2 regions of the Paenibacillus sp. FSL M7-0802 genome follow, and region 2 is predicted to be linked to the other one. Evidence: predicted binding sites of a transcription regulator. Region 2 holds the regulator's gene; the other holds the start of a gene.

Region 1 (4,826 bases), 2.1 Mb from region 2:
ACCAGCGAATCAGGAGGTTTCTCTGGATACTTACACCGGTAAGGTGCTGGTTATTGCGAATACCGCCAGTAAATGTGGACTTACCCCGCAATATGGGGATTTGCAAAAGCTTTATGACGAATATAAGGATCGGGGATTAGTTGTATTAGGATTTCCTTGCAACCAATTTGGCGGTCAGGAGCCGGGCAGCAGCGAGGAAGCGGCTGAATTTTGCCAATTGAATTATGGGGTTAGTTTCCCGATATTCGCCAAAGTGGACGTCAACGGACCGGATACAGCGCCTCTGTTTGAATATTTAAAAAAGCAACAACCTGGAGAACAGGAAGATGGGACAATTCAGTGGAATTTCACGAAATTCATTGTGAATCGTGAAGGTGTACCTGTGGGTCGTTTTGAACCGAAGGAGTCACCAGAAGCGATGAAAGCAGCTATTGAGCAATTGCTATAGTAGCTTCGCTTTAATTCCAACGTATATGTTTAAAAAGGGTCTGATTTCCGGAATGTCTCCGGGAAACGGACCTTTTTTGTTCTCTACATATGCATTTGTCTAAGGTGTGTTGCATCATGTGAAGGTAGGTTCCAAGGGCATAATCAGGAGGCTTACAGGGAAAACTGGATGGAGCAAAGAAACATTTCAGCAAACGACTGAACTCGTATATCCTTTCTTTTTTAAATGTGGACAAATTGTGAATATCTTAAAAAGCTATTGTAATGTGAAAAATATCACACTATAATAAGCGCATGAAGTGAAATAAATCACAAACGCAAACGAGCTGTTTACGTGAAACTATTCACAATTATTATACATTTTATGCCCACACACCAAGGAGGAATTTAACATGAAAGTAGCAGTTATCGGATGTACACACGCAGGCACGGCAGCTATCGTCAATACAGCTAAATGTTATCCAGATGCCGAAATTACCGTTTATGAGCGTAATGATAATATTTCATTCTTATCTTGTGGTATTGCTCTGTACGTAGGTGGTGTCGTCAAAGATCCGCACGGACTGTTTTATTCGTCTCCAGATCAACTGGCTGACTTGGGTGTAGAGACCAAGATGCTTCATGAGGTAACGAGTGTGGATACGGCAGGCAAGACGCTGCATGCACGTAATCTCCAAACAGGTGAAGAATTTACAGACACATTTGATAAATTAATTGTGACTACAGGATCATGGCCCATTATTCCGAAGCTGGAAGGCATTGAACTTGATCATATTTTGCTCTGTAAAAACTATAATCATTCGAATGATATCATTGAGAAAGCCCAGCACGTACAGAACATTACAGTCGTCGGAGCAGGATACATTGGTGTTGAACTGGTAGAAGCGTTCCAAATGAACGGTAAAAATGTAACATTGATCGACAGTGCTGATCGTATATTGAATAAGTATTTGGACCATGAGTATACAGACCGGATTGAAAGTTCCCTGAAGGAACATGGCATTAAGCTGGTACTTGGCGAGACGGTGAGTCGTTTTGAGGGTACGAACGGTAAGGTAAGTAAAGTCGTGACCTCTAAAGGAGAATATGAAACAGAGCTTGTTATTCTCTGCATCGGTTTCCGACCTCAAACGGATCTGCTCAAAGGTCAGGTAGATATGTTGCCTAACGGTGCGATCATTGTGGATAACTATATGCAAAGTAGCTGCCCGGACGTGTTTGCAGCAGGTGACAGCTGTGCAATCCGCTATAATCCGACAGGCAAAACGGCTTATATCCCTTTGGCAACCAACGCAGTTCGTATGGGTACGCTGGTAGCACGTAATCTGGTACAACCAACCATTGCCTACATGGGAACCCAAGGAACTTCGGGTATCAAAATTTACGAAGACAATATTGCAGGAACAGGCATGACGGAAGCGGCGGCAACGGACGAAGGCATGACTGTAGAAGCTGTAACCATTGAAGACAGCTACCGGCCTGAATTTATGCCAACCTCCGAAAAGGTATTACTGAAAGTGGTATATGAGCAGGAGACACGGAGAATTTTGGGGGCACAAATTATGTCGAAGGTGGATTTGACGCAATCCATTAACACGCTATCCGTAGCCATTCAAAATCATATGACCATTGACCAGTTGGCCTTTGTCGATTTCTTCTTCCAGCCACATTATAACAAGCCTTGGAATTTCCTGAACGCAGCAGGTTTACAAGCATTGCCTACAATATCCGAACGGAACCCAGTTACTGTATAATTCGGTTTGTCTGTGACATTGTTCATAAGTTTGTCAACAATCTGAGACGTATGGACGAATCCTTATAGTACAATATAGAGTAGCATAAGGATTAGGGGGTAAGTAGCTTATGGATTTGTTTTATATCCTTTTTCTTGTAGTCGTAGCGCTGGTAGGCCTCGGTGGAGTTATTTGGTTCTTGAGAGCAGTTGAAAAGGAAGAATACAACTAAATGCAAAGCGCGTAGTAGCGCAGTAGATGTAATAATACAGAAAAGACAGTCCTTTTTCCAAGGGCTGTTTTTTTAATGCTTGATAAAGTGATTTTTTTCACAAACATAATCACTGATTTTAAATAAAATATGAAAGAAGAACATTTTAGTGAAAAGATATTAAAGGAGCGGGGACATATGGCGAGCTATAAACCGGGGCAAATTGCCGAAAAGACGGTGGAAACAGGAGTGGCCAAGGCGAACAACCCGTGGACTGTGGCGGTGGTACTGGGATTTTTGGCAGGTGCATTTATTGCACTCGGGTTTTTGCTGGATATACGTGTTATTGCAAGTGCGCCTAAAGAATGGGGAAGCATTGCTACCTTTATTGGAGCTGCGGTGTTCCCTGTAGGTCTGGTATTAGTTTTGATCGCCGGCGGAGAATTGCTGACCGGCAATATGATGGCGGTTCCTTTGGCGAGATGGGCAGGACGGATTAAGACAGGGGCCATGCTTCGTAATTTGGCGATTATTACGCTCAGTAATTTTGCGGGTGCGTTATTCGTTGCATTTTTCTTTGGCCATGTGCTGGGTTTGACAGAAACGGGCCCTTACCTGGACAAAGTGGTGGATATGGCAGGACATAAGCTACATGAAAGCTTTTTGCAGTCTTTTATATCGGGTATAGGATGTAACTGGCTCGTAGCACTGGCTGTATGGCTGGCTTATAGCACAGACTCAATTGGCGGCAAAATTATGGGGATTTGGTTCCCGACCATGGCCTTTGTCGCTATTGGATTTCAGCACGTTGTTGCCAATATGTTTCTCATTCCGGCGGCTATTTTTGCAGGCCACTTTTCATGGGCAGATTATGTTATGAACTTCATTCCGGTCTGGCTGGGGAATTTGGTAGGAGGTAGCCTGTTTGTGGCTGGAGCCTACTGGTTGGCCTATTTAAAAAAGCCTCAAGCCAACGCACATCCAGTGAATGAATCTCCAACCACTTCTTCGGTTGCACATCAAATCCGTTGAGTGATCCTGCTTAATTACGGCACTTTAAACAGCAATGAACAAAGCAAATCCGCCATGACAGGCCCGGGGGAACGAAACCTGTCATGGCGGATTTTTTTGGGAGTGGTCCATGATTTGGCATGGAGGATGAGTGTGCTCTCGTCCCATAATGCCTTGATCTCTTTTACCCTCGGTAAGATATGATGAAACAGGATGTCGAAAAAAATATGATTCTTAAAAAAATCCGTTTTGCTCTATGCAGCAGACGGATTTTTTAATATTTTGGACTAGCGGCTGTGTGGGAAAATCCTTCTCTTGCCATAGGTCAAAGCTGTGGATATGATAAGATCAGTGTAATTTTTGGAAACGGTAACGGAAAGGAGCATCAACACTATGGATCATCGCAATAGCGCGCCTCCTGAGGCCACGCTTCAACAAGACTTACAAAGGGGACAGCGGATGACGGAGCAGCAGGACGGTATTTTTCCGGCTGTATGCCCGTTAGATTGCCCGGATACGTGTGGGCTCCTGCTTCACAAGGAAAATGGAAAGATAGTCAAGGTCACTGGGAACCCGGATCATCCTATTACCAAAGGCGCTATTTGTAACAAAGTTCGCAATATGACGGAGCGGGTATATGATCCTGATCGGGTGCTCTATCCGTTGAAACGTATAGGCCCCAAAGGAGAAGGGAAGTTTGAACGAATTAGCTGGGAGGAAGCGGTCGATACCATTACAGGTCGATTCAAGGAGCTGATACGTACGGACGGATCGGAATCTATTCTCCCCTACAGCTTTTATGGCAATATGGGCGTATTGAGTGTGGATGGAATGGATCGCCGATTTTTTAATGCGCTGGGTTCAAGCCAACTGGATCAGACGATTTGCAGCGTGGCTGGGAATGAAGGCTGGGCATCCGTTATGGGCTTTAAGGGCGGCACCAGCCCGGAGGACACGGAGGATGCAGACCTCATTATTGTGTGGGGTGGAAATGTCATTAGCACCAACATGCATCAGGTCGTTTTGGCTGAGAAGGCACGTAAAAAGGGTGCTAAGGTGGTCGTTATTGACGTTCATCGCAACCGGACGGCGCAATGGGCGGATTGGTTCATTCCGTTATATCCGGGGACGGATACGGCGCTCGCGCTGGGTGTTATGAATGTGCTGTTCGCTCAGGGACTGACGGACGACGAATTTTTACATCGCTACACGGTAGGCCATGAGGAACTGCGCGAGCATGTTAAGACGTATACACCAGAGCGAGTTTCGCGGATTACCGGCGTGCCGGAAGCAGATATTATCCGTTTAGCGGAAATGTACGGAACTGCGCGAGCAGCGTATATCAATATAGGTAATGGGCTTCAGCATCATGATAATGGTGGTATGAACGTACGTGCGGTTACATGCTTGCCTGCGCTCACTGG
Region 2 (4,826 bases):
TTTGTGTCTTCTGAGTTCGGGCTGGCGCATGATCGCCCTCACCAAGCAGACAGCGACGCGTTGGCTACGGCTGAGGTGTTTTTAAAGTGTCTGGGTGAGCTTCAAGCATTACCTCTGATAACGATACAGCGGCTTAGTGATTTGTTTGCAGAGGAAGACAGTGACCTTGGATGGTTTCTTGATGGGGTGCGTGAAGAGAAAGAGCTTGATCCTATTCAGGATTTGGAGGGACATCAGTTTTTTCGTCAGCTTGCGCTAAAAGTGGAAGATTGGACGGAGCTAGCTGCACCGCGTAGAGAAGATGACCCGAATCCACTTTCAGGTGTTTCCTTTGAGGAGTACATGGATGATGTGCGGGACAATTTGCGTTCATCCTTGAGCCAATATGAGGAGCGCGAGGCGCAGATACAGATGATTGAGGGTGTAAATCAGGCACTGAGTGAAGACAAGCATCTGCTGATCGAAGCAGGTACAGGAACAGGAAAGTCTCTCGGTTATTTGCTCCCATCGCTGTATCACAGTGTAAAAAAAGGACAGCGCGTTATGGTAAGTACACATACGATCAACCTGCAGGAGCAATTACGCGAGCGCGACATTCCTATGCTGACCAAGGTGATTCCGTTTCCGTTCCGGGCTGCTATTTTCAAGGGTCGGGGACATTATTTGTGTCTGCGTAAGTTTGAACATAAAATAAACAGAAGAGACTTCGCGACACCGAAGGAAGACTTAATTACAGCGGCTCAGATGATCGTCTGGTTGACGCTAACAGAAACCGGTGATGATGAAGAACTGAATCTGAGCAACCGTGGAGGAGATTTCTGGGAAACGGTGGCGAGTGATTCAGAGTCCTGTCTTGGTCGTTCTTGTCCATGGTTCCGCAAATGCTATTATCATCGTGCACGCCATGAAGCAGGAATAGCGGATGTCGTTATTACGAATCACTCTAAGTTGTTCACAGACGTCAAAGCCAGTCACCAGTTGTTGCCGAGCTATGAACATCTGGTGATTGATGAAGCCCATCACCTAGAGGAAGTAGCTGGTAAGCACCTAGGTATGCATATGAAATATTTCACACTCGTGCATACACTGACGCGACTGTTCAAAGACAGCAAGAATGGACAACTGCCTTCACTTCGTCAACAGTTGGCGAAATCGGGGCACGAGAAGTCGGCGGATTGGGCCTCAACCATCGACCAGCTGTATCCGCTCGTGTTAGAGGTTAAGGAAACTTGGGACCTGCTAAGCGACAAGCTGTTTGGCATGTTGCCAGAGCGAAGCGATGCGACACCGGGTGAAACAGGACAGTTTTCTTCCCGTCTCAAACCTTCGGCCAAGCCTGCAAAGTGGGATCAGGCGGGGGCTTTGGAAAATCAGCTATATGTAACGATGAGCGAAATTTTGCGCAAGGGCGACAAGCTGATGCTGGACGTCAAGGAAGAACATGACGATTATGCGGCAGATAGCCTTATTACAGATATCACGGGTCTGCTCAAGGATTTGGCGGGAATCCGAGAAAATTTGCGCTTTTTTATCCGACTCGATGATGAAACAACCGTATACTGGCTCGAAGCGAGTGGGCAATTCCGTAGTAAATCATTGCAATTTTATGCGGTGCCCGTCGATGTGAGCCGCCAGTTGAAAGAAATGTTTTTTGACAAAAAAAGAAGCATTATTCTGACGTCTGCTACCTTATCGGTAGATAAGTCGTTTCAGTACATGATCGATCAGCTCGGCTTGCAGGAGGCCGCAGATCAAGAGCGGCTGATGACTTCGCAGCTCCCGTCACCCTTTAATTACAGGGATCAGGTGTTGCTGGTCATTCCACGGGATTTCCCAAGTGTGAAGGGCAGTGTAGGAGATGCACATTTTGTAGATATGCTCGTTAGCTCTCTAGGAGCGACTGCTCAGGCGACGCGGGGGAGAATGCTCGTTCTGTTTACTTCCTATCGGATGCTCCGGCAAGTGTATGAGCCGCTCAAAGAGGCCTTAGCATCCAGCGAAATTACTGTGCTGGGACAAGGTGTGGACAGTGGGAGTCGCAGCAAGCTAACCCGCCGTTTTCAGGAAGCCAAAGCTTCTGTATTGCTGGGAACCAGCAGCTTCTGGGAAGGCGTCGATATTCCAGGAAAGGCTCTGACTTGTCTGGCCATTGTTCGCTTGCCGTTTCAACCGCCGAATCACCCGTTGCTGGAGGCAAAAAGCGAGCTGCTTCAGCAGCAGAAGAAGAATCCATTTATGAAGCTGTCTGTACCACAAGCGGTCATTCGCTTCAAACAGGGATTTGGTCGGTTAGTACGTACAGCGAGCGACCACGGGGTCGTTATCGTTTACGATACGCGTGTGATCGAATCCTATTACGGAAAGCACTTTTTGTACTCGTTACCGGGACCAAAAATGGAGCATATGCCATCGGAGCAAATGGTGCCCCGCATCGCCGAATGGCTCCAATCCGCCCCGGAGACAGAGGCATAACGGACGGACACTAAGTATGTTCGTTACAATTAGGGGGAGCAAGTATGAAATCAGATAAAATTTCAGAGGCTGTCGTACGGAGGTTACCCGTATATTTACGTTATCTGAATGCACTTCACAAACGGGAGGTGGCTACGGTCTCTTCTCAAGAGTTGGGACAGAGGCTAGATTTGAACCCGGCCCAAATCCGTAAAGATCTCGCCTATTTTGGAGATTTTGGTCGGAAGGGTATCGGTTATGATGTTTCTTATCTAATTGAGAAAATACGCCATATCCTGAAAATCGACCAGCAAATTAATGTCGTATTGGTCGGTGCGGGTAATCTGGGGCAAGCCCTTTCGAATTATAACGCTTATTTAAAAGACAATATGAAGATTGTCGCAGTATTTGATGCGTTTCCGGATAAGGTAGGGACCAAGATCAATACATTGGTCGTTCAACCGATGGATGAACTGGAAGCGACTGTGAAAGAAAAAAACATTCGAATCGGGATTATTACCGTACCTGATTTTGAAGCACAGCACGTGGCTGACAGGCTTATTGAGAGCGGAATTGGAGCGATCCTGAACTTTGCACCGACTACTCTCAAGGCACCGGCCAACATTCGGATTCATGCCACAGACTTTACAACTGATTTGCTTAGCCTCGCTTATTATTTGGAGGACGGAAAGGAAGAAACACAATATGACAGTGAATAAATGGATGATTAAAAACGGCTCTTTTGCCGTAAATGGATCAGAAGCTGGGGTAGTCCATGGTTTTATGATTGTGGAGGATAGCCGTATTACTTATATTGGCGAAACTTTGCCTGCGGGTGAGGAAGAGACGGAAGCGATCGATGGTAAGGGGCTATTGTTTTTACCTGGTCTGATTAATACTCATGGTCATGCGGCGATGTCTCTGCTGCGTGGGCATGGAGATGACTTGGCACTTCAAGTATGGCTTCAGGAGAAAATGTGGCCTATGGAAGCCAAGTTTACATCTACGGACGTGTACTGGGGTACGTCCTTGTCTGTGCTGGAAATGCTGAAAGGTGGAACAACGACCTTCCTGGATATGTACGATCATATGGATGAGGTGGCTCGTGTAGCTGAAGAGTCAGGTATTCGTGCAAGTCTGATGCGTGGAGCAATTGGACTTTGCTCGGAAGAAGAACAGCGAATCAAGCTGGCTGAGGCCGTGACTTTTGCGCGTAACTGGCATGGTAAAGCAGACGGGCGTATTACAACGATGATGTCTCCGCACGCGCCATACACATGTCCACCTGCGTTTATTGAAAAATTCGTACAAGCTGCGCATGATCTGGACTTGCCACTGCATACGCACATGTCTGAGACGATCGCCGAAGTGGAGCAAAACGTACGCGACTACGGTTTGCGTCCAGTTGCACACTTAGATAAGCTTGGCTTTTTCTCCCGTCCTTCGCTTGTTGCCCATGGCGTTCATTTGAACGACGAAGAAATAGCTTTACTGGCTGAACGTGGTGTAGCGGTTTCACATAATCCTGGTAGCAACTTGAAGCTGGCAAGTGGTGTGGCCAGAGTGCCTGAATTGCTGCGTGCAGGGGTTACTGTTTCTCTCGGAACGGATGGTCCTGCCAGCAATAATAACCTGGATATGTTCGAGGAAATGCGTCTGGCGGCACTTATTCACAAGGGTGTATCCGGTGACCCTACGGCAGTTCCTGCAAGTGAAGCGCTGCGTCTGGCAACAGAATACGGTGCAAAGTCGATTGGTTTAAAAGAAGTAGGAGCGTTGGCAGCAGGCAACAAGGCTGACTTTATCGCGTTGGATCTGAATCAGGCACATTTCTTGCCGCGTACAGATCTTATTTCCCATGCGGTATACTCTGCAAGCGCCAAGGACGTGGCTCATGTGTGGGTAGACGGTCGCCAGGTTGTGAAAAACGGCGAATGCCTGACTATGGACGAGGAACGTATCAAACATGAGGCACAAGCCGCCTTTGAAGGGCTGCTGTCGCGCTAATTTAGGTGTCACATCCCCTTAGAGAGGAAGCACAGGTTTGAAAAATAAGAAAAAATGGATAGCGGTCGCCATTTTGGCCGTGATACTGATCCTGGTCAGCATTTTCTGGTATTATTCCTATGTTACTCAAGACCAGGTGGCTGAGAAAAATGCCGCTATCATTAAGGCCAAGCAATCAGGTGGTCTGGTTAGCACGACTCAAACATGGAAGTCTGTGTGGGATCAGGTATATTGGGTGGTTCAAGGGAAAAATGCACAGAATGAAAATATAATGGTGTGGGTTCCTTTTCAAAAAGTGGAAGGACAACCTAACGTACCTGTCGCAGATAATAGCGGTGTTCACACCGAGTTGCTGAAGAACGGAGTCG

The links. The regulator Rex, encoded in region 2, represses fermentation and respiration genes when NADH is low (regulators of the CRP and FNR family bind a similar motif). The targets are predictions, from matches to a motif close to TTGTGAAATATTTCACAA.
Region 1: a site for Rex is predicted at 2,498-2,515, ahead of MHB54_RS15270 (formate/nitrite transporter family protein). Genes of this name have one in related genera too.

The regions. Positions count from the first base shown of each region.
Region 1 covers NZ_JBBOSD010000001.1:3,276,619-3,281,444, forward strand. Annotated here, with positions in the region: gene MHB54_RS15260 (glutathione peroxidase) at 1-448, shown strand, start outside; gene MHB54_RS15265 (FAD-dependent oxidoreductase) at 840-2,201, shown strand; gene MHB54_RS15270 (formate/nitrite transporter family protein) at 2,590-3,423, shown strand; gene MHB54_RS15275 (molybdopterin-containing oxidoreductase family protein) at 3,796-4,826, shown strand, end outside.
Region 2 covers NZ_JBBOSD010000001.1:5,369,493-5,374,318, forward strand. Annotated here, with positions in the region: gene dinG (ATP-dependent DNA helicase DinG) at 1-2,472, shown strand, start outside; gene MHB54_RS24560 (redox-sensing transcriptional repressor Rex) at 2,517-3,170, shown strand; gene MHB54_RS24565 (amidohydrolase) at 3,157-4,458, shown strand; gene MHB54_RS24570 (cell wall elongation regulator TseB-like domain-containing protein) at 4,496-4,826, shown strand, end outside.